DNA from 4 places in the Aureimonas populi genome. Region 4 is predicted to be linked to each of the others. Evidence: predicted binding sites of a transcription regulator. Region 4 holds the regulator's gene; each other region holds the start of a gene.
The links. The regulator LexA, encoded in region 4, represses DNA repair genes until DNA is damaged. The targets are predictions, from matches to a motif close to TGTTCNNNNTGTGTTCNG.
Positions count from the first base shown of each region.

Region 1 (5,670 bases), 1.1 Mb from region 4:
GCTCCGCCGCCGAACGTGCCGCCAGCCGGGAAGAGAGCCGGCCCCCACGGCGTCGCCCCCTCTCTTCGAGACCCATGACCCATGTCGGTCGATCCAGTCATCGCGCCGGGAGCCGGGGGCGTCGCGCCCCGGCCCGCAGCCGCGTTCGCGCCTCTCGTCGTCGGTTGCATCGGCGTCGTCTACGGCGATATCGGCACCAGCCCGCTCTACGCCTTGCGCGAGGCGCTGCTCCATGCGGGGGAGGACGGGCTCGAGCCCGAGGAGGTGGTGGGGATCGTCTCGCTCCTCCTCTGGACGCTGACGCTGACCGTCTCGGTCAAATACGTCTCGCTCGTGCTCAAGGCCGACAATAACGGCGAGGGCGGTGTCCTGTCGCTGATGGCGCTGGCGCAGCGCTTCTGCGGGCGCACCGGGGCGCTCCTGTTCATCGGCATCCTGGCGGCCTCGCTCTTCTACGGCGATGCCATCATCACGCCGGCGATCTCCGTGCTTTCGGCAATGGAGGGCCTGCGGCTCGTCTCGCCGCAATTGGCAGGCGCCGCCCTGCCGCTGACGCTGGCGATCCTGACGGGGCTGTTCGCCGCGCAGACTTTCGGCACCGCGCGCATCGCACGGCTGTTCGGCCCGGTGACGATCCTGTGGTTCCTCGTCCTGGGCGGGCTCGGGCTTGCCCATATCGGCGACGAGCCGGCGATCCTGGCGGCGATCAACCCGCTCGCGGCGCTCGGCTTCGTCGCCGATCACGGGCTGACGGCGCTGGCGATCCTGGGCACCGTCTTCCTGGCGGTGACGGGGGCCGAGGCGCTCTATGCCGATCTCGGTCATTTCGGCCGCGCGCCGATCCGCTTCGCCTGGGGCACGCTGGTCTTCCCGGCGCTGGCGCTCAACTATCTGGGGCAGGGGGCACTGATCCTCTCCGACCCCGGGGCGGTGGAGAACCCGTTCTTCCTGCTCGCGCCCTCATGGGCGCTCGCCCCGCTGGTGATCCTGGCCACGCTGGCCACCGTCATCGCCGCGCAGGCGGTCATCACAGGCGCCTTCTCGCTCACCCATCAGGCCATCCAGCTCGGGCTGCTGCCACGCATGGAGGTGCGCCATACGTCGGACGAGCATGCGGGCCAGATCTATATCCCGAGGGTGAACTTCCTGATCTATCTCGGCGTCGTCGGCCTCGTCCTGTTCTTCGGCTCCTCGGGCGAACTGGCCGGGGCCTACGGCATCGCCGTCGCGGGCAACATGATGGCGACCTCCATCCTGGCGGTCATCGTCTTTCGCCAGGCATGGGGATGGGCGGTGCCGCGGATCGTGCTCGTCATGGCGCCCATCGTGGCGCTGGAGACGCTGTTTCTAGGCGCCAATCTCACCAAGATCGCCGATGGCGGCTACGTACCTGTGGGGCTGGCCGTGGTGCTGCTTGTGGTGATGGGCACCTTCGTGCGCGGCACGCGGCTGGTCGCCGACAAGGCGCAGCGCGACGCCGTGCCGATGGACAGGCTGGCCGCGATGCTGGAGCGCTCCCCGCCGGCCACCGCGCGCGGCATGGCCGTGTTCATGACGGCCGACCCGCAGGTCGCGCCCTCCTCGCTCCTGCACAATCTGAAGCACAACGGTGTGCTGCACGAGCGGAACCTGATCCTCACGGTGCGCACCGCCGACCGCCCGCGCGTGGGCGAAGGCGAGCGCCTGCGGATCGAGCCGATCAATGCGCGGTTCAGCCTCGTCACCGTGACCTTCGGCTATATGGAGGAGCCCAACGTGCCCGCCGCGCTGGCGCTGGCGCGGCGCAAGGGGCTGGCGTTCGAGATCATGTCCACCTCCTTCTTCCTGTCGCGCCGCTCGTTGAGGGCGCTTCCGGGGCGGGGAATGCCGAACTGGCAGGACCGTCTCTACATCGCGCTTAACGGGCAGGTCGCCGACGCCACGCAGTTCTACCGCCTGCCCACCAACCGCGTGGTGGAGATGGGCCAGCAACTCGCGATCTGATGGACAAGCGCCCCATGCCCGGCTAACGCGGGGCACGGAAAGCCTCTCGGAAGGATGTGCCATGGCTCTGAAGGTCGCGGTCCAGATGGACCATGTCTCCTCGATCACCATCAAGGGCGATTCGACCTTCGCCCTGTGCCTGGAAGCGGAACGGCGCGGCCACCGGCTCTTCCACTACACGCCCGACCGCCTGAGCTTCCGCGACGGCGTGGTCTCGGCGCGCGTGGAGACGATGAAGCTCCAGGAGGAGCAGGGCCGGCACTTCACGCTCGGCCAGCCGGAGCGCACCGACCTCTCCACCATGGACGTGGTGCTCCTGCGCCAGGACCCGCCCTTCGACATGAACTACATCACCTCGACGCACCTCCTGGAGCGCATCCACCCCCGGACGCTGGTGGTCAACGACCCCGCCTGGGTGCGCAACATGCCCGAGAAGATTTTCGTCACCGAGTTCCCCCATCTCATGCCGGAGACCCTGATCACCAAGGACCCGGAGGAAGTCGCCGCCTTCCGCGCCGAGCATGGCGAGATCGTCATGAAGCCGCTCTACGGAAATGGCGGGGCGGGCGTGTTCCACCTGACGCGGGAGGACCGCAACCTCTCCTCCTTCATGGAGACCTTCGCGCTCCTGTTCCGCGAGCCCTTTATCGTCCAGCGCTATCTGCCGGACGTGCGCAAAGGCGACAAGCGCATCATCCTCATCGACGGGGAGCCGGTGGGCGCGATCAACCGCGTGCCGTCCGAGACGGACGCGCGCTCCAACATGCATGTGGGCGGGCGCGCGGAGGCGACGGAGCTGACGGACCGCGAGCGCGAGATTTGCGAGGCCATCGGCCCCGCGCTGAAGCAGCGGGGCCAGATCTTCGTGGGCATCGACGTGATCGGCGACTATCTCACCGAGATCAACGTCACCTCGCCGACCGGCATCCGGGAGGTGAAGCGCTTCGGCGGCGCCGATATCGCCAGCCTCTTCTGGGATGCGGTGGAAGCCAGGCGCTGAGCCTGCGGTTCTTGAACGCTCGATGAACGGGGCGTTCCGGGATCGTTCGGTTTGCGCGTGCCATTTTGGCGTCAAGCTCATCGGAGGGAGACACCCCATGCTGAACAGAACGCTCATCCGCTCGCTGGCGCTGGCCGGGGCGCTGATGGTTCCGGCCATCGCCTCGGCGGCGCCGGCCATCGCCACGACCAACGTCAATTTGCGCTCGGGCCCCTCCACCGCCTATCCGGCGGTGGACGTGGTGCGCGGCGGGGCCGCCGTGGAGGTTCACGGCTGCCTGTCGAACCGCTCGTGGTGCGACGTCACCTATCGCGGCTATCGCGGCTGGATGTCGTCGAACTATCTCGCACAGACCTATCGCGGCACCCGCTACAGCGGCCCGCGCTTCGTGGAGCGTGTGGGGCCGCCGGTCGTCAGCTTCTCCTTCGGCAATTACTGGGACCGCCATTACCAGGGCCGCTCCTTCTACCGCGACCGTGAGCGTTATCGCTCCATTCACGACGGCCCGCGCCGGGGCGACTGGAACCGACGCGACGACCGCCGCCCCGACTGGCGTGAGCGCGACGACCGGCGCGGCGAGTCGCATCGCCGCGATGACGACCGGCGCGGCGGCTGGGATCGCCGGGACGACGACCGGCGTGGCGATAATCGCGGGCGGGACGACCGCCGCTGGGAGGACCGCCGCGATCGGTAAGATTTTACCTTTTCGCAAGCTTTGAGGAAAACGGCGGGCCGGGGGCGATTCGTTCCCGGCCCGTTCTTGTTTCGATCCCGCGAAACGTCTAGCCTTGCGCGTGAGGCGTGTGCGCGTTGGGTTCGGCACGCCGGCAGGGCGAGGTGGCATCATGATCGCGCGGGTCGCAACCGTGGCGTTCCAGGGCGTCGAGGCGGTTCCCGTCGATGTCGAGGTGATGGTGGCGCCCGGCAAGATGGGCATGCAGATCGTGGGCCTTGCCGACAAGGCCGTGACGGAGAGCCGGGAGCGGGTGCAGGCCGCGCTGCACGCCTCCGGCCTGTCCATGCCGCCCAAGAAGGTGACGGTCAATCTGGCGCCCGCCGACCTGCCCAAGGAGGGCAGCCATTACGACCTGCCCATCGCGCTCGGGCTGATGGCTGCGCTCGACGCGATTCCGGCCGATGCGCTCTCCGGCTTCTGCGTGATCGGCGAATTGTCGCTGGACGGAACGCTGGCGCCCGTGGCCGGCGCGCTTCCGGCGGCGGTGGGCGCCAATGCGCGGGGCCTCGGCCTGATCTGCCCGGCGGCCTGCGGTCCGGAAGCGGCCTGGGCCAGCCCCGACATGGCCATTCTCGCTCCTCGCAGCCTCATCCAGCTCGCCAACCATTTTCGCGGCACGCAGGTTCTCGGCCGGCCCCGGCCGGCCATCCGCGAGGATGCGGCGGCGATGCCCGATCTCGCCGATATCAAGGGGCAGGCGGTGGCCAAGCGCGCGCTGGAAGTGGCGGCGGCCGGCGGGCACAATCTCCTGATGGTCGGTCCGCCCGGTTCCGGCAAGTCCATGCTGGCCGCGCGACTGCCCTCGCTCCTGCCGCCGCTCGGCCCAAGCGAGCTTCTGGAAGTGTCGATGATCGCTTCGGTGGCGGGGGAACTGCCGGGCGGCCGCCTTTCGGACCGCCGGCCCTTTCGCGCGCCCCATCACTCGGCTTCCATGGCCGCCCTGGTCGGCGGCGGGCTGAGGGCGCGGCCGGGGGAGGTGTCGCTCGCCCATCGCGGCGTTCTCTTTCTCGACGAGTTTCCCGAGTTTTCGCCAGCCGTGCTCGATTCGCTGCGCCAGCCGCTGGAATCGGGCGTGAGCGTCATCGCGCGCGCCAACCATCGCGTCTCCTATCCGGCGCGCTTCCAGCTCGTGGCGGCGATGAACCCCTGCCGCTGCGGCATGGCCGGCGAGCCGGGCCATAGCTGCGCGCGGGGCCCGCGCTGCGCGAGCGACTATCAGGCCCGCCTCTCGGGCCCGCTGCTGGACCGCATCGATCTGCGGGTGGAGGTGCCGGCCGTGACGGCGGCGGACCTCATCCGCCCCGGCGCCAGCGAAACCTCGGCCACGGTGAAGGCGCGGGTGGAACGGGCGCGCGCCATCCAGAGCGCGCGCTTCACCGCGCTGGCCACGCCGGGCATCGGCTGCAACGCGGAATGCCCGGCCGCGCTGGTGGAGCGGATCGCGATGATGGATGAAAGCGGGCAGGCGCTGCTCAGCGAGGCGGCGGAGCGCATGAAGCTCTCGGCCCGCGCCTATCACCGCATCCTCAAGGTGGCGCGCACGCTGGCGGATCTGGAGGGCGAGGCGGCCGTGCGGCGCGTGCATCTGGCCGAGGCGATCTCCTACCGCATGGCGGGGGAGCGTTTGCGGAACGCGGCGTGAAGGGCAGGCGAATCGGCGGGGCCACCGCCTCGCGTGCCTCGCCCCTCAGGCGTCCTTCCTTTCTCCGATCCTGGCCAGGATCGCGGCCGCCTGGGGCAGGTCGCGCAAGGGGCGCTGTGGGCGAGGGCCGATCTGCTCGATGATATGCCCGGCGGCGATGGCGCCGAGCGCGGCGCAGTCGGCATGGCCAAGGCCGGCCGTGTAGCCGCGCAGGAAGCCCGAGGCGAAGAGGTCGCCGGCCCCGGTGGTATCGAGCAGCCGCTCGACGCGGCTTGCCGGGAAGGCCTGGCGCTCGGCGCCCTTCACCAC
Region 1 covers NZ_CP072611.1:3,780,486-3,786,155, reverse strand. Annotated here, with positions in the region: gene J7654_RS18065 (potassium transporter Kup) at 82-1,983, shown strand; gene gshB (glutathione synthase) at 2,045-2,983, shown strand; gene J7654_RS18055 (SH3 domain-containing protein) at 3,081-3,677, shown strand; gene J7654_RS18050 (YifB family Mg chelatase-like AAA ATPase) at 3,829-5,361, shown strand; gene J7654_RS18045 (adenosine kinase) at 5,407-5,670, opposite strand, start outside.
Region 1: J7654_RS18050 (YifB family Mg chelatase-like AAA ATPase) is a predicted target of LexA. The motif match lies at 3,739-3,756, and genes of this name have one in related genera.

Region 2 (5,670 bases), 440 kb from region 4:
GCCTGCTCTACTGGGTCATGTCCAAGACGCTCGTTCCGCGTCTGGCCGGGATCATCGAGAACCGGCGTGACCGAATCGCGCTCGACCTCGATGCCGCGCACCGGATGCGCGCCGACGCCGACGAGGCGCAGGCGGCCTATGAGCAGGATCTGGCCGAAGCGCGCGAACGCTCCCACAAGATCGCCCAGGACGCGCGCGACAGCGCCCGTGCGGACGCGGATGCGGAGCGCAAGCGCAACGAAGCCGAACTTGACCAGAAGCTGGAAAGCGCTCAAGGCCGGATCGCGGAGATCAAGGCCAAGGCCCTGGCCGATGTCGATACCATCGCCGAGGAAACGGCCCAGGCGATCATCACCGAACTGACCCGGCTCGACGTTTCCCGTGAGGAAGTGGCCAATGCGGTGAAGGCGGCGGGTGCAGGCCAGGAGAAGCGCGATGCTTGAAGATTCCAGCTTTTGGGCTCTCGTCGGGCTCGTTCTCTTCCTCGCCCTCGTCGCCTATCTCGGCGTGCCGAAACTCGTGTCGAAGTCGCTGGACGAGCGTGCGGAGCGTATCCGCCGCGAACTCGATGAAGCGCGGGAGCTGAAGGAAGAGGCCAAGCAGCAGCTTGCCGAATATCAGCGCCGCCGCCGCGAGGCCGAGGCCGAGGCGCGCGACATCGTGGCCGGGGCCGAGCGTGACGCGCAGGCGATCGTGGAGGAGGCGCGCGCCAAGAGCGCCGAATACATCACCCGCCGCACGCGCACGGCCGAGCTGAAGATCGCGCAGGCCGAATCCGACGCCATCGCGGAGGTTCGCGCCGCGGCCGTCAACCTCGCCATCCAGGCGGCGGCGGGCGTCATCTCCGACAGGAATCTCGGAGCGGACACGGGCACCACCGAGCGCTCCATCGAGGAAGTTCGCCGTCGTCTGAACTGACGTTCGAGCCCCGTATCATCTACGAAAACGCCGGCTTTCGAGCCGGCGTTTTCGTTTGCGGGGCATGGGCCGGGCGACCGCGCTCAGACGAGCAGCGATTCCGGCGGCCTGATGGGGCGGAAGCTCATGCGGTGGTAGGGGCAGGGGCCATGCTGCTCCAGGGCTCCAAGATGCTGCTTCGTCGCGTAGCCCATGTGGCGGCTGAAACCGTACGCCGGAAAGCTGGCGCACAAGCGGGCCATGATCCGGTCGCGCGTCACCTTGGCGACGATGGAGGCGGCGGCGATGGAGAGGCTTCGCGCATCCCCGCCGACGATCGCGCTCGCCTTGGCCAGCAGCGGCAAGGGCACGTCGCGCCCGTCGATCAGCGCATGGCAGGGCGCGGTTCCCAGGCCGGCAAAGGCGCGGCACATGGCCAGCAGCGTCGCCTGGCGGATGTTCAGGCGATCGATCTCGCCCGCGCTCGACGAGGCGACCGATACGGTCGCCCAGCGCAGGATTTCCGGAAACAGGCGCTCGCGATCCTCTGGCGCCATCTTCTTGGAATCGTCCAGCCCGTCGGGAATCGCGCCCGCCTTCAGGATGACTGCCGCGGTGACGACCGGGCCGGCCAGCGGACCGCGCCCGGCTTCGTCGATACCCGCGACAAGCCGGGCGCCACGGGCCAGCCGGGCCTCCTCCAGGGCGTAATCCGGTCCCGGATGAGGCAAAGGCGACGCCGGCTCGCCGGGGACGGGCAGGGAAGGGAGGAGCGGAGAATCGGAGCAAGGGCGAGTCATGTTGCGGCGAGACTCTTCCATCGTCCGATTCTCCGCAAGCCTTCCGCCCATAGGCGGGCGGAAGGCTTGCCACCGGCGACGAGGAACGCCGGAGGCAATCGAGTGCTAGAGGAGGGCGAGTTGCACTCCCGCGCTCTTCGGCGCGTGAAACAAATCGCAGCGCAAGGGCGCGCGCTCCTGATCGAGGCCGAGGCGCCTGGAGGCCAGCTCGAAGCGCCGGCGGATCTGCATGGCGTAGGGGCCGCTGCCGCGCATCCGCTTGCCCCATTCCGCGTCGTAATCCTTGCCGTCTCGCATGGAACGCAGAAGGTTCAGGACGTGGCGGTATCGATCCGGGTAGTGGCGCAGCAGCCAGTCCTTGAAGAGCGGCGAAACCTCCAGCGGCAGGCGCAGCAGCACATAGCCGGCGTGGCGCGCCCCGGCTGCGTGCGCCGCCTCCAGCAGTCGCTCGATCTCGCAATCGGTCAGGCCCGGAATGATCGGTGCGGTCATGACCATGGTGGGAATGCCGGCCTCGCTGAGGGCCTTCACGGTTTCGAAGCGCTTGGCCGGCGTTGCCGCGCGCGGCTCCATCACGCGGGCCAGCTTCCGGTCGAGCGTCGTCACCGACAGCGCCACGCGCACCAGGCCCTTGGCCGCCATCCGGGAGAGAATGTCGATGTCGCGCGTGACGAGGGCGGACTTCGTCACGATGCCGACCGGATGATTCGCCGCCTCCAGCACCTCGAGAATACGGCGCATGACGCCCCACTTCTTCTCGATCGGCTGGTAAGGATCGGTGTTCGTGCCGATGGCGATCGACTTCACCTCGTAGCCGGGCTTCGAAAGCTCCGCCTCCAGAAGCTCAGGCGCGTTCGGCTTCACGAACAGGCGCGATTCGAAATCGAGGCCGGGCGACATGCCCATATAGGCGTGCGTGGGCCGGGCGAAGCAATAGACGCAGCCGTGCTCGCAGCCGCGATAGGGGTTGATCGAGCGGTCGAAGGAAATATCGGGCGATGCGTTCCGCGTGATGATCGTCTTCGGTTTCTCGACCTGAACCTCCGTCCTGAAGGGCGGCAAGTCCTCGATCGTGCCCCAGCCATCGTCGAAGGCCGCGCGGGCGAAAGGCTCGAAGCGACCGCTGGGGTTCAGCCCCGCGCCACGGCCGCGCCGACGGTCCATCCCCACGCGCAGGCCGGACTCCTCGACCATTCGGTTGGCGATGTCGATCCCGTTCGCCCGGGAGAAGGCGGCCTTGTCGGCCGTCGCGATCTCCTGCATGGGAACACTCCCTTGGCTGTTGTGAACAAAGTCCTAACGCGAACAAAAGAACAATACAAGAACAAAAATGGTGTGCCGCTTTTGCTGGCGCAAGGGGGCGTCCTCGGTTAATCGGGTGGCCATGCTCAGCGCCTTCATCCAGTCGCGGGATGAGCCCGCCCGCCTCGCTTCGACCCTAGCGAGCCTCGTGCCCGGTGCGGTGGAGGGGCTGTTGCGCGATGTGACGGTCGTGGACGAGGGGATGGGAGAGCAGGCGCGCGTGGTGGCCGATCATGCCGGCTGCTCCATCTGCCGTCCGCCCGATCTTTCGGCCGCCCTCCTCGGCGCCAAGGGGGAGTGGGTGCTGCTTCTCTCCGCCGGCGCGCGGCTCGGGCAGGGGTGGACCGATGCGGTGGCGCTTCACATCGCGTCCGGCCGAGGGCGGCCCGCCAGCTTCTCCCGCAGCCGCTTCCTGGCCTTTGCACTCCCCCTGCGAGGGCCCGCCAGTCTCGCTTCGGGCGTCCTCGCACCCAAGCGTCTCCTCGTCGAGGCGCGGGGCGCCTCGCCCACGCTGGCGGATCTTGCTCGCTCCTGGGCGGCCGTGCGGATCGACGTGGGGCTGACGCAGGCCGCTCCCGAGCGGCGCTGAGAGCGACCGCCAGAGGCCTTCGTCAGGCCCCGCTGAGCCTCTCCCGCGCCTTCAGGCGGAACGTCCGTCCCGGCGCAGGTGCTCGTCCAGCCTCGGCATGATTTCCACGAAATTGCAGGGCCGGTGGCGGTAGTCGAGCTGGTCCTTGAGGATATGGTCCCAGCCATCGCGGCAGGCGCCGGGAGAGCCGGGCAGCGCGAAGACGAAGGTCGCGTTCACCAGGCCGGCCGTGGCGCGGGACTGGATGGTCGAAACCCCGATCTTGTCGAAGGAAATGCGGTGGAAGACGGCGGAGAAGCCGTCCATCCGCTTGTCGAACAGCGGCTCCAGCGCCTCGGGCGTCACGTCGCGGCCGGTAAAGCCTGTGCCGCCCGTCGTCAGGACGACGTCCACGGCCGGATCCTTCGTCCAGGCCACCACCGTTTCGCGGATCGCCTCGACATCGTCCGGCACGATCCGCCGGTCGGCCACGCGGTGCCCGGCCTCCGCGATCCGCGCCGCGAGTGTCCCGCCGGAACGGTCGTCGTCCATGGTGCGGGTGTCCGACACGGTGAGGACCGCGATGGACAGGGCGATGAAGGGGCGATCATCGGTGCTCAAGCTCTCGTCTCCTCGCTTCGCGTGGCGCGCACCCACCATCGGGGCCGGTTCCGCGCGATGGCATGCGCCGCGCGCGCCGCTTCGGCTTCGCTCGCATAGAGGCCGAAGACACTCGCGCCCGAACCCGACATGCGTGCCAGCAGCGGCCCTGTGGCGGTCAGCTCTTCCACGACCGTGGAGATCGCAGGCACGAGGCGCCGCGCCGGCTCCTCCAGATCATTGCGGCAGGTGGCGAGATAGGAGGCGAGCGCGGCAATATCCTGAAAGCCGCCGGCGGGAAGGGGCGGGGGCTCGTGCGCGACACGCCCGGCCAGCGCCCGGAAGACGGCGGGCGTCTCCATCGCGATGCCCGGATTGACGAGGACCATCGGCAGGGCCGGCAGGGCGGCCAGCGGTTCCAGCACCTCGCCGATCCCGCGAATGCGCACGGGGCGGCCCGCCAGGCACATCGGCACGTCCGCGCCGAGACGGATGGAGGCGCTTGCGATCTCGGCGGCCAGCGAGGGATGGAGCACGCCCAGATGGCGCATGAGCGAGGCCGCATCCGAGGACCCGCCCCCGATGCCCGAGGCGACGGGCAGGTTCTTCTCCAGCGTCAGCGAAAGGGCGGGAATCGTGATGCCGCGCGCGCGGGCGATCTCGCGCGCCAGCTCCAGGGCCTTGAAAAGGCTGTTGCCGGCAACGGGAACATGGGCCGCGAAAGGCCCGCGCACCTGCAACTCGTCCTGCGCGGCGGGCCGGGCGATGAGCCGGTCGCCCTCGCGCGCGAAGACCACCAGCCCATCCAGAAGATGATAACCGTCGGCCCGGCGGCCGACGACATGCAGCGACAGATTGATCTTGGCAGGGGCGAGCAAGTCGTGCGCCGCCGCGCCCGTCATGGAAGAGGCGTCCATGCCGGCCTCAGTTGGGGCGGCTGGCGTCGCCCTGCTCGGCCGGCGTGTTCGCGGCCCGCTCGGCAGGCGCCTCGTTCTCGTGCCCGACGTCGGAGCCCACCGGGCCGAGCCCGTCGGCCAGCTTGGCGCGAATCTTCTCCGCCACGTCCGGCTCGGGCTCTGGCGTGCCCCTCAGTGCGCGCTCCCACTGGAAGCGGGCTTCGCGCTCGCGCCCGACGCGCCAGTAGGCATCGCCCAGATGGTCGTTGATCGTGGGGTCGGCGGGGGTGATGAGCACGGCGCGCTCCAGTTGCTCCACCGCCTCCTCGAAGCGCTCCAGCCGGTAATAGGCCCAACCGAGCGAATCGATGATGTAGCCGTCGTTGGGCCGCAGGTCGACGGCGGTGCGGATCATCTCGAGGCCCTCCTCGAGATTGCGGTTCATGTCCACCCAGGAGTAGCCGAGATAGTTCAGCACCTGCGGCTGGTTGGGCGAAAGCTCCAGCGCCCGGCGGAAATTGGGCTCGGCCTTGTCCCACTCCTTCAGGCGCTCATAGGCGATGCCGCGCTGGTAGTAGATGTTCCAGTTGTTCGCCCCGTCCTCGGG
Region 2 covers NZ_CP072611.1:3,135,490-3,141,159, reverse strand. Annotated here, with positions in the region: gene J7654_RS14855 (F0F1 ATP synthase subunit B) at 1-443, shown strand, start outside; gene J7654_RS14850 (F0F1 ATP synthase subunit B family protein) at 436-918, shown strand; gene J7654_RS14845 (ribonuclease HII) at 1,002-1,697, opposite strand; gene J7654_RS14840 (PA0069 family radical SAM protein) at 1,803-2,960, opposite strand; gene J7654_RS14835 (glycosyltransferase family protein) at 3,076-3,588, shown strand; gene moaB (molybdenum cofactor biosynthesis protein B) at 3,640-4,188, opposite strand; gene J7654_RS14825 (4-(cytidine 5'-diphospho)-2-C-methyl-D-erythritol kinase) at 4,185-5,084, opposite strand; gene J7654_RS14820 (tetratricopeptide repeat protein) at 5,092-5,670, opposite strand, start outside.
Region 2: J7654_RS14840 (PA0069 family radical SAM protein) is a predicted target of LexA. The motif match lies at 3,007-3,024, and genes of this name have one in related genera.

Region 3 (5,670 bases), 780 kb from region 4:
GGCGGCCAGATGGCGGTAATAGCGCGCCTCACGCCGCAGCCTCAGCGTCTCGCGCAAATCCTCGCGCATCGCCTCCAGCCGTTCCTGCTCGCGGGCATAGGCGCGCAGCGAAAGATAGGAGGTCAGCGGCTCCACGTCGGAGAGAACGAAGGGCGCGCCAAAGGGACCGTCGATCCGGTAGCCGATCGCCGGCGCCGTATCGGGCAGGCGCTCTGCCTCAGGGGGCGTGAAGGCAAGGGCAAGAGTGCCTTCCACACCGAAATCGGCCAGGCGGATCGAGCCGCTGCCGACCAGCCTCTCGTCCCCCGCCTCCAGACTCACCGGCAGAACGCGAAGGGCACCCAGCCCCAAAACGAGATCCGCCTCCACATCCCCCAGGGGATAGGCGGCGCCCTCGTCCGCCTGCCGCAGCAACCCCGCCACGGGCTCGGACTCCAACTCGAAACCCTGCGCATCGACGGCGGCCAGAAGGCCCGGCAGGCGCGAGGGCGCGATGCCGCGCAGCGCCGCTTCGGCCAGGGCCACGCGCCCCTCGCCCGTCAGTGATGAGGCCAGGGCCGCGAAGCTCTGCCCGCTGCCCTCGCCCGCAATCCGGCCGGTGAGGATACCCTCCAGCGGGCCGCCGGCAGGCAGGCGTGCATCTTCCATTGAGAGGTCGAAAGCCAGGCTGCCGAGCCCGCCTGCGTTCCGCATCTCCACGCGCCCGGCCGGCCGCCCGCCGGCAAGGCTCGCGGCGGCATCCAGAAGGCGCAGGCGGTCGGCGCCGCCCTCGACCGTCGCCGTGAAATCGCGCGCCTCGGCCCCGCCGCCCAAATCGAGCCGCCCGGCCTCCAGATCGACCACGAACGCGGTTCGCGGCAGAAGCGAGGAGCCGAAGGGCTGCTCCGGCCAGCCCTCCCCGGCGCCGCCGTCCGGTGGGCCGGCATAGACGACCGTCGCCAGCCAGGGCAGCGACAGGTCGGAGAGGGAAAGGCCGCCGCCCACGGGCCCGCCCGCATCCGCCGCGAGGGCGCCGGCGATCCCCGTCTGCACCACCGTTCCCTCGATCCCCTCCAGCCGCCATCCCTCCCGCGTCCAGCCGAGCCGGGCGGAAAGGTCCAGCGGCACCGCGTCCAGCCCCTGGCCGAAGGCGGTGCCGGAAGCCACGAGCCAGAGCGAGGCGTCCTCGCTGGAGGCGCGAAGGTCGAGATCGGCCGAGGCGAGGCCGGACGCGTCGAACCCCGTGGTGCCGCTCAGCGACGCCTGCGAGCCGGGCGCGCTCAGCGCCAGCTCGGTCCGCGCGGCCGAGATGTCCTCGCCCGAAAGGGAGGCCGTGACCGTGAGCGGAGCCGGCAGGCCGAGGTCGATGCCGGCCAGCCCCAGTTGCGACAGAAGCAGGCCGGGCTCCTCGCTCGAAAGGCTCGCATTCGCCTCGAAACGCCCGCCCTCGCGAAGCGCTGCGAGGCCCTCCCCGGCTTGCGCCGTGAGCGCGAGCTGCGTCTCGCCCGCCTGCCCTTCGAGGCTGACCCGCAACGCGCCGGATTCCGCATCCGGCGGGGCGGAAACGACGCCGGAAACGGCGAGCGCGCCCAGCGGGCGCAGGCGGACGGCCAGCGTATCCATGATGGGGTGGTCGGGAAAGGCGCGCACGAGAAGCCCGGCGGCCTGCGCCGAATCCTCTGCGCCGAGCTCGAACGCGAGGTCGGGCCTCGGCGATGTGGACAGTTCCGCCACCGTGCCGCGCGCGTCCAGTGTCATGCCGGCAAGGCCCTCAACGATCAGGCTGCGCAGGTCGAGGAGGTCGTCGGCGAAGGAGAAGTCCGCCGCCAGCGTGTCCGCCTGGTAGCCGGCGAGGGAAACGGGCCCGGCGTCGATGCGCAGGTCCATCGCCTCCACCGGCTCGATGATCTCCGCGCCGCCCGAGAAGACCCGCGCGAAGGCGAGGAAGGCGTCGAGATCGGCCGCCTCGCCGGCAAGGTCGGCGGAAAGCTGGCGCGCGCCCGGCTCGCCACCGCGCTCCAGCCGGCCCACCAGCCGCTGGCCGCCGACATCGACCTCCAGCGATTCGAACACCTGCTCGCGTTCGCTCAGGCGGACCCGGCCCGAGAAGCCGGCGCGGCTCAGCGCCGCCACGGCCGGCTCGGCCGCCGTGCCCGTCAGCCAGGAGGCAAAGCGCCCAGGCTGGCGCGCGGCCACGAGAAGGTCGCCGGCAAAGCCGAGCGATTCGCGCACCGTCATCAGCCCGGAGGCTTCCACGAGGGTGCGCCCCGGCAGTTCGGCGGAAAGTTCGCGGATCGCCCATCCCCCACCCGTCGGCGAGCCCCGGAAGCGCGTGTTGCGGATCGTGGTGTCGCCCGCCGTCACCACCGGCAGCACCAGCTCGATCTCGCCGGGAATCTCCACCGGCGGGATGGCGGCCAGCGTGCGGCGCACCGCCTCGGCGCGGGCGGGAAAGTCCGGCGCGGCGCCCCCCTCGCCCGGCGTGGCGCCCGGCAGCGCGTCCACATCCACCTGCTCGCCCTGCAAGGAGAGCGTGAAGTGCGGAATGTCGGCGATGTCGAGCGAACCCTCCCCGCTCAGCACATAGGGCCGCTCGCCGCCCCCGATCTCGGCGCGCATGGAGGTGAACTCGGCCCGGCGCGGCGTCAGCGCCAGCGCGCTGGTCAGCCGCACGGGCGGCAGCGTCCCCGCCTCCTCCCCCGGCAGGGGCGAGACCAACTCGAAACCGCCGGAAAAGTCCAGCGCGCCGTCGCCCACGAGCGTCGTGCCGTCGAACATGAAGGACGCGCCGAGCGGCGCGGAGGAAAGGGTCAGCCGCAAGGGCCACTCGCCCTCCGGCGCGATGCGCCCGGAGGCCAGCGAGAAGGTGAAGGGCCGCCCGTCGAGCGAAAGCGCGCCGCCCCCCGCGAAGGGGCCGCTCAGGGTCTGGGCCGAAAGCTGCGCCTCGATGCCCGCAAGCTCGCGCGTGCGCCCCGTCTCCCGGTTCTGCAGGCTGACGCGCCCGTTGGTGATCTCCACATTCTCCAGGATCACGTTGGACCCCGTCGCGCCGGCGAGCGGCGGGCCGGCGGGCCGGCCATCGGCCCCCAGCTTCACGCGCAGATGCGGCGATTCCAGGCGCATCTGGAAGATGCGGATCTCGCCGGAAAGATAGGGCGCCAGCTCCGCATCCATGCGGAAGCGCTCCAGCGTCATTACCGGCTCCGCCCCGTCCGGGCCGACGACCACATCGGTGAAGGTCAGCGAGGGGAACGGCAGGAGCCGCGCCTCCGCCTCGCCCGCCACGCGCACAGGCTGGCCCAGGGCGCGGCTCGCCTCTCGCTCGAAATCCTCGCGAAAGGCCGTCCAGTCGACGAAGAGCGGGACCACGAGCGCGGCGCAGAGGAGGAGAACGACGAGACCGCCGATCGCGATGAAGATCCTCAACCGGCCGCCTCCTTTCCCTTGAGCGTTCGATGGAGGTTAGGCCAGAACCCTTGAGCTTTGTCGAGCCTTCCGGCGACACGAAACGTGGCGGGCGTTCCACTAGTGTTCCTGGCCGAATGGCTTAAATAGGGACGCGATGAGCGACTCTCCGAACAGCCCACCCGCGAAAGGCCTCTCCATCTCGCAGCGCGCCATGGCCGCGCGCGGGCCGGCGGCCGGCGCCGCGCCGGACTATCTGGCGGGGCTGAACCCCGAGCAGCGCCTGGCGGTGGAAACCACCGAGGGGCCGGTGCTGGTGCTGGCCGGCGCGGGCACGGGCAAGACGCGCGTCCTGACGACGCGCATCGCGCATATCCTGGCCACGGGGCGTGCCTATCCCTCTCAGATTCTCGCCGTCACCTTCACCAACAAGGCCGCGCGCGAGATGAAGACGCGCATCGGCCTTCTGGTCGGCGAGGCGGTGGAGGGGATGCCGTGGCTCGGCACCTTCCACTCCATCGGCGTGAAGATCCTGCGGCGCCACGCCGAGCTGGTGGGCCTGAAGTCGAACTTTACCATCCTCGACACCGACGACCAGATCCGCCTCATCAAGCAATTGATCCAGGCCGAGAATCTCGACGACAAGCGCTGGCCGGCCCGCACCTTCGCCAATTTGATGGACGGCTGGAAGAACAAGGGCCTGACGCCGGAGAAGATACCGGAGGGCGATGCGCGGGCCTTCGCCAACGGGCGCGGGCGCGAGCTCTACCGCGCCTATCAGGACCGCCTCGTGCAACTCAACGCCGCCGATTTCGGCGACCTCCTCCTGCACCCCATCCGCATCCTGTCCGAGCACAAGGACATCCTGGCCGACTATCACAGGCGCTTCCGCTACATCCTGGTGGACGAGTACCAGGACACCAACGTCGCGCAATATCTCTGGCTGCGCCTGCTGGCCCAGCGCCCGAAGACCGAGCGCAGCACCCTTCCGGGCGACACGACGCAAGGCCGAACGGCCGTCGCGCCCGATGGCACGCCCCCGCGAAGCGAGCCGCTCGGCGGCGGCGGCGGGAGCGAAGTCAACGTCTGCTGCGTGGGCGACGACGACCAGTCGATCTATGGCTGGCGCGGGGCGGAGGTGGACAACATCCTGCGCTTCGAGAAGGACTTTCCGGGGGCGGCGGTGGTGCGGCTGGAGCGCAACTACCGCTCCACCGCCCATATCCTGGGCGCCGCCGGCCATCTCATCGCGCATAACGAGGACCGGCTCGGCAAGACGCTGTTCACCGAGAAATCCGACCCCGAGGACGAGAAGGTCACCGTTACCGCCGCCTGGGATTCGGAGGAGGAGGCCAGGGCCGTCGGCGAGGAGATCGAGCAGCTCCAGCGAAAAGGCCATCTTCTCAACGATATGGCTATCCTTGTTCGCGCGTCGTTTCAAATGCGCGAGTTCGAGGACCGTTTCGTCACGCTGGGCCTGAACTATCGTGTCATCGGCGGCCCGCGCTTCTACGAGCGGCTCGAGATCCGCGATGCGATGGCCTATCTGCGCTGCATCTGCCAGCCGGCGGACGATCTGGCCTTCGAGCGCATCGTGAACACGCCCAAGCGCGGGCTGGGCGATGCCGCGATCCGGCTTCTGCACGATTTCGCCAGGGCCAGGGGCATTCCGCTGCTGGCCGCCGCCGCCGAGCTGGTGACGACGGACGAACTGAAGCCCAAGCCCCGCGCCGCGCTGGCGGAGGTGGTGGCGAATTTCACCCGCTGGTCCGACCAGCTTTCCACCATGCGCCATACCGATCTTGCCGAGATGGTGCTGGACGAGAGCGGCTATACGGGCATGTGGCAGAACGACCGTTCGGCCGAGGCGCCGGGGCGGCTGGAGAACCTGAAGGAACTCGTCCGCTCCATGGACGAGTATGAGAGCCTGCCCTCCTTCCTGGAGCACGTGGCGCTGGTGATGGACGCGGAACATGCCGAGGAGCTGGACGCCGTGTCCATCATGACGCTGCACTCGGCCAAGGGTCTGGAATTCGAGACGGTGTTCCTGCCCGGCTGGGAGGAAGGCCTCTTCCCGCACCAGCGCTCGCTCGACGAGGGCGGCCGCTCCGGGCTGGAGGAGGAGCGCCGCCTCGCCTATGTCGGCCTCACGCGCGGCAAGAAGCGCGTGAAGCTCTGGTTCGTCTCGAACCGGCGCATTCACGGCCTCTGGCAGTCCACCATCCCCTCGCGCTTCCTGGACGAGCTGCCCGAGGAGCATGTCGATGTGATCGAAGCCTCCTCATC
Region 3 covers NZ_CP072611.1:3,469,947-3,475,616, forward strand. Annotated here, with positions in the region: gene J7654_RS16560 (AsmA family protein) at 1-3,405, opposite strand, end outside; gene J7654_RS16565 (ATP-dependent helicase) at 3,542-5,670, shown strand, end outside.
Region 3: J7654_RS16565 (ATP-dependent helicase) is a predicted target of LexA. The motif match lies at 3,498-3,515, and genes of this name have one in related genera.

Region 4 (5,670 bases):
ACGCAACGCTCCTATATCATGCTGGTGATCATGCTCGGCGCCGTGCTCCTGGATCGGCCCGCATTAACGCTGCGCAACGTCGCCATCGCCGCGATGATCGTCATCGCGATCAGCCCCCATGCGGTGCTGACGGCAAGCTTCCAGATGTCCTTCGCCGCGACGGCCGCCCTGATCGGCGCCTACGGCGCTTTGATGCGCTGGTGGAACAGGCGCAGGCAGCGCAGGGCGGGGCCACCGCGCGGCGTACTCGCGGGGGCTGCCCTTGCGACTATGGCGCTCGCCTTGTCCTCGCTTATCGCCGGAGGAGCCACGGCGCCCTACGGCGTCTATCATTTCCAGCGCGCCGCCCTTCTCGGCGGCCTCATCGCCAATGTCGCGATCATGCCGCTCTTCAGCTTCTGGATCATGCCGGCGGCCTTGATCGCGGTTCTGCTGATGCCCTTCGGGCTGGATTCGCCGGTGTGGCAGGCCATGGGCCATGGCCTCACTCTCGTCTTCCGTATGGCCGAAATCCTCGCAGCCTGGTTTCCCGACCGCACGACCGGGCTCATGACGAAATCGGGCCTCGTTCTGCTTTCGGCTGCGGTGCTTTCGCTCTGTTTCTTCGCAAGCCGCCTGAGGTGGATCGCCTTGCCCCTGGCCTTGGTCGGCCTGACCCTCGCACCCGATCGCCGCGAGCCGCCCGAACTCCTGATCTTCGAAGACGGCAAGCAGCTTGCCCTGGTGGGCGAGGAAGGCGGACTTGCCCATCTGAAGGAGCGGCCGAACGGCTTCGTCGACAGCCAATGGAGCCGCGCCTTCCCGGAGGCCTATCCGCGCGAAGAGAACACGCACCGTGACACCTCGCCCGGCGCCTTCACCTGCACGGAGAATATCTGCCGGGCCACGACGCGCAGCGGGTTGAGGGTGGGATGGACCGAGGACTACGAGAAGACGGGACTTCTCTGCGACACCACGGATGTCGCCATCGTCTCCCGCGCGATCCGACTTTCGCAATGCCGCAGCGGGGCGCACCTCGTCACGCTGCGAAGCTTGCGGCGTACCGGTTCTCTCGCCGTTTCCGCCGATCCGCAAACCGGCCGGGCCGTTGTCACGCCTTCCATCGCGGCGGAGCCACGCGAATGGAACAGGCACCGCCATGCGCCATGGCCGGAGTTCTGGCGCAACCCGGAGCGGGACGCATCAGCATCCCCCCGCACCGCCACCGCCGAATAGCGTGCCAGCCGACAGTTCGGCCTTAATACCGGCGGATCAGCCCGACGAGCTTGCCCTGCACCTTCACCTGGTCAGCGCCGAAGATGCGTGTCTCGTAGGCTGGATTGGCCGCTTCCAGGGCAATCCTGTCGCCCTTGCGCCGAAACCGCTTGAGCGTGGCTTCCTCGTCGTCCACCAGTGCGACCACGATCTCTCCCGGGCTGGCCGTATCGCCGCGCCGGATGATGACCGTATCGCCGTCGAGAATTCCCGCCTCGATCATCGAATCGCCGGCCACATCGAGTGCGTAATGCTCCCCGCCGCCAATCAGGTCGGCGGGCAGGGTGACGTGCCGCGTGTTGTTCTGGATGGCCGAGATGGGCACGCCCGCCGCGATGCGGCCCATGACGGGGACACTCACGCCATCATTGGCGGCCTCATGCGCGCCCATGCCCTTCTTTTCCGCCGCCGGTGCACGGGCACCGCCCACGATGCTCGGCTTGAAGCCGCCGGCCGGGCGCGCCGGCTTGGCGCTGCCTTCGGGCAGCCGCAGGATTTCCAGCGCCCGGGCGCGATTGGGAAGGCGGCGAATGAAGCCGCGCTCCTCCAGTGCCGTGATGAGCCGATGAATGCCCGACTTGGACTTCAGTTCGAGCGCGTCCTTCATCTCGTCGAAGGATGGCGGAACGCCGGCAGCCTGCAACCGCTCGTGAATGAAGAGAAGAAGATCGTGCTGCTTGCGCGTCAGCATCGAGGCGGCCCCGCAGAATCAAAAACAAAACCTGAACAAACCTATCTGTTCTAGTTGTGTTCCGCAAGGACCCGTCAGTCCAGAACGACGAAACGGCAGGCGTCCCCTGGGCTGGCCGGGGGCGCGTGGGGAGGGCGGTGGATGAGGACCTGCGCACGGGCGTAGATTGAAAGGAGCGAGGAATCCTGCCTGTCGAGCGGCAGGACTTCCGGCGTTTCGCGGTCGCCCGCGGGGTTCAGCATCGATCTGACGAAATCGGCGCGCACGCCATTCGCGCGCATCCCGCTGCCGAGGCGCCCGGTTCTCTCGACGATGGGAGGCAGGCACGCGAGGCGGCGGAGCAGGGGACGCAGGAACAGCGTGGCCGCGACCATGCAGGAGGAAGGGTTACCGGGCAGGCCGAGAAGCCGCATCGGCCCGAGGCGCCCGGCCATCAGGGGCTTGCCGGGCCGCATGGCCACCTTCCAGAAGTCGAGTGTTGCCCCCGATTCCTCGAAAGCTTTCGCCGCGAGATCGTGGTCGCCGACGGATGCGCCGCCGATGGAGACGAAGATGTCGGCGCCGTCGCGCAAGGCGCGGTCTATCTGCGCGCGGATGTCGCCCACCCGGTCGGGCGCGATGCCGCAATCCAGAACCTCCCCCCCATTCGCCTCGACGAGAGCAGCCAGGCCGTAGCTGTTCGAGGCGACGATCTGCGAGGGGCCGAGTGGCGCGCCGGGCTCGACCAGTTCGGAGCCCGTGGCGAGGATGGCCACGCGGGGACGACGCAGGGCGGGCAGGCGGGGATGGCCGCCGCTCGCGCCCAGCGCCACGGCACCGGGCGTCAAGCGCGCATGTCGCTGAAGGAGCACGTCGCCCTGTCGAAAATCGTTGCCGGCGGGGCGGACGTTCTCGCCGGGCATGACGACGGCAAGAACGCGCACCTGACGTTCGCCGAGCCGCTCGGCATCCTCCTGGATCAGAACGGCGTCGGCCCCGTCGGGCACGGGCGCGCCTGTGAAGATACGAACGGCCTCGCCATCCTGTATCCGGCCGCCGAAGGCGTGGCCGGCGGCCGATTCGCCTATGACCGACAGCACGGATGGAGGCGAGGCCGTCTGTGCGGATCGCACTGCGTAGCCGTCCATGGCCGAGGCGTTGAAATCCGGCTGGGTGCGAAGTGCGCTCACGTCACATGCCAGAACCCGGCCGGTGGCCTCGCGCAGCGGAACAAGCTCCTCGTCGGTGATGGGCGAAACGTCGGAGAGGAGTCGTTCGAGCGCGGCTTCCAGCGGCAGAAGGCTCATTCCGCCGCCCAGTCGCCCGAACGGCCGCCGGACTTCTCCAGGAGGCGGATGGCGGTGATCTGCATCGACCGATCGACAGCCTTTGCCATGTCGTAGACGGTGAGGCAGGCGACTGAAACGGCCGTCAGTGCTTCCATCTCCACGCCCGTCTTGCCCGAGAGCCTGGCCGTGGCGGTAACGCGCAAACCCGGCAGGGAGGGCTCCGCCTCGATCTCCACGCCCACCTTGTCGAGCATCAGCGGATGGCACAAAGGGATGAGATCGGACGTCTTCTTGGCCGCCATTATGCCGGCGATGCGCGCGATGGAGATGACATCGCCCTTCTTCGCCTGCCCCGAAAGGATGAGGTCGAGTGTCTCGGAACGCATCGTCACCAATCCCTCGGCCCGTGCGACGCGCATCGTTTCCGCCTTGTCGCCCACGTCGACCATCGAAGCCGCGCCGGTGGCGTCCAGATGCGTCAGGCCCGGCGCGTCCGGCTTCATCGGATATCCCCCAGCAAAGCGCGCGTGGCGGCCTCCACGTCCTCGTGGCGCATCAGGCTCTCGCCGACCAGGATCGTGCCGATCCCGGCCTTCCTCAGCCGCAGGCAGTCCACATTCAGGTTGATCCCGCTCTCGCCCACCACGATCCGATCCTCTGGCACAAGCGGCGCAAGGCGCTCGGAGGTTGCCAGATCCGTTTCGAAAGTGCGCAGGTTGCGGTTGTTGATGCCGATCAGGGGGGACGCCAGCTTCAGGGCGCGCTCCAGCTCCGCCTCGTCGTGAACCTCGATCAGGACATCGAGCCCGTGATGCAGGGCGGCCGACTCGAGTTCGGCGGCAAGGCTGTCCTCCACCGCCGCCATGATCACCAGAATGGCGTCCCCGCCCCATGCTCGCGCTTCGGCCACCTGATAGGGGTCGAAGAGGAAGTCCTTTCGCAGCGCGGGCAGTGCCGTCGCATCCCGGGCAGCCGTGAGGAAGGAAGCGTGCCCCTGAAAGGAGGGCGCGTCCGTCAGAACGCTGAGGCATGTCGCGCCGCCGCGCTCATAGGCCTTCGCCAGGGCAGGCGGGTCGAAATCCGGGCGGATCAGGCCCTTGGAGGGGCTTGCCTTCTTCACCTCCGCGATCAGCGCGAAGCGACCCTTATCCAGCGTGGAGCGGATGGCGCGCTCGAAGCCGCGCGGCGCGTCCCTTTCGGCGATCCGCCGCTCCAGCTCGCCCAGCGGCACGGCTTGTCGTGCGCGGGCGATCTCTTCGCGCTTGTAGGCTCCGATCCGGGAGAGAATGTCGCTCATGCCCCTTCGCCCGCCGCGCGGCCGGTCGCGTCCACGAGCCGGGCCAGCGCATCGCGCGCCGCGCCCGTGTCGATCGATTCGGTCGCCATGGAAATCCCCTCGGCAAGGTCCGAGGCCCGGCCCGCGACGACCAGCGCCCCGCCGGCATTGAGGCGCACGATGTCGCGATAGGCGCCTTCCCGGCCATCGAGCACGGCGCGCAAGGCGAGCGCGTTTTCACGTCCGTCGCCGCCCTTGATCTCGCCGAGAGGGCGGGTCGCCAGGCCGACATCCTCCGGCTGAAGGCTGAAGGTCTCGATCGTTCCATCGCGCAGCGCGGCGACGTCCGTGCGCCCGCATACGGTCATCTCGTCGAGCCCGTCCCCGTGCACCACCCAAGCGGCGCGCGTGCCCAGTTCGCGCAGGGTCTCCGCCACCGGCATCACCCAGTCGGGAGAAAACACGCCCACCAGCAGGCGATCCGCGCCGGCCGGGTTGGCCAGCGGGCCGAGAAGATTGAAGATCGTGCGCGTGCCAAGCTCGACGCGACTGGGGCCCACAAAGCGCATGGCGGCGTGATGGCTGGGCGCGAACATGAAGCCGATCCCGGCCTCACGGATCACGTGCCCGATCTCGTGCGGTTTCAAATCGACATTCACCCCCAGCGCCATCAGCACATCGGCCGCCCCGGACCGCGAGGACAGCGCGCGGTTGCCGTGCTTGGCGACCGTCACGCCGCAGCCTGCCACGACGAACGCCGCGCAGGTGGAGATGTTCAGCGTGCCGGCATGGTCGCCGCCCGTGCCCACGATATCGACGGCATCGGCGGGCGCCTCGACCCGAACCATATTGGCCCGCATCACGTCCACCGCCCCGGCGATCTCGTCCACCGTCTCGCCGCGCACGCGCAGCGCCATCAGGAATCCGCCGATCTGGCTGGGCGTGGCTTCGCCCGACATCATCACCTGGAAGGCCTCGGCCGATTCGGCGCGGCTCAGCGCCTTCCCGTCCGCCACCTTCGCCAGGAAGGGCTTCAAGCCGCCGCTCACCGCTGGCCTCCCGCGGCCTGGACGGCCTGCTGGTTGTAGCGCACCGGATATTGCTGTTGCAGAACGCCGACATAGGCCTGAACGAAGTCGTTGCGCATGGCTTGCGCCACCTGCTCGCTCTGGCCTTGCGGG
Region 4 covers NZ_CP072611.1:2,692,737-2,698,406, forward strand. Annotated here, with positions in the region: gene J7654_RS12690 (ComEC/Rec2 family competence protein) at 1-1,215, shown strand, start outside; gene lexA (transcriptional repressor LexA) at 1,238-1,945, opposite strand; gene J7654_RS12700 (molybdopterin molybdotransferase MoeA) at 2,020-3,231, opposite strand; gene moaC (cyclic pyranopterin monophosphate synthase MoaC) at 3,228-3,716, opposite strand; gene trpC (indole-3-glycerol phosphate synthase TrpC) at 3,713-4,510, opposite strand; gene trpD (anthranilate phosphoribosyltransferase) at 4,507-5,538, opposite strand; gene J7654_RS12720 (SurA N-terminal domain-containing protein) at 5,535-5,670, opposite strand, start outside.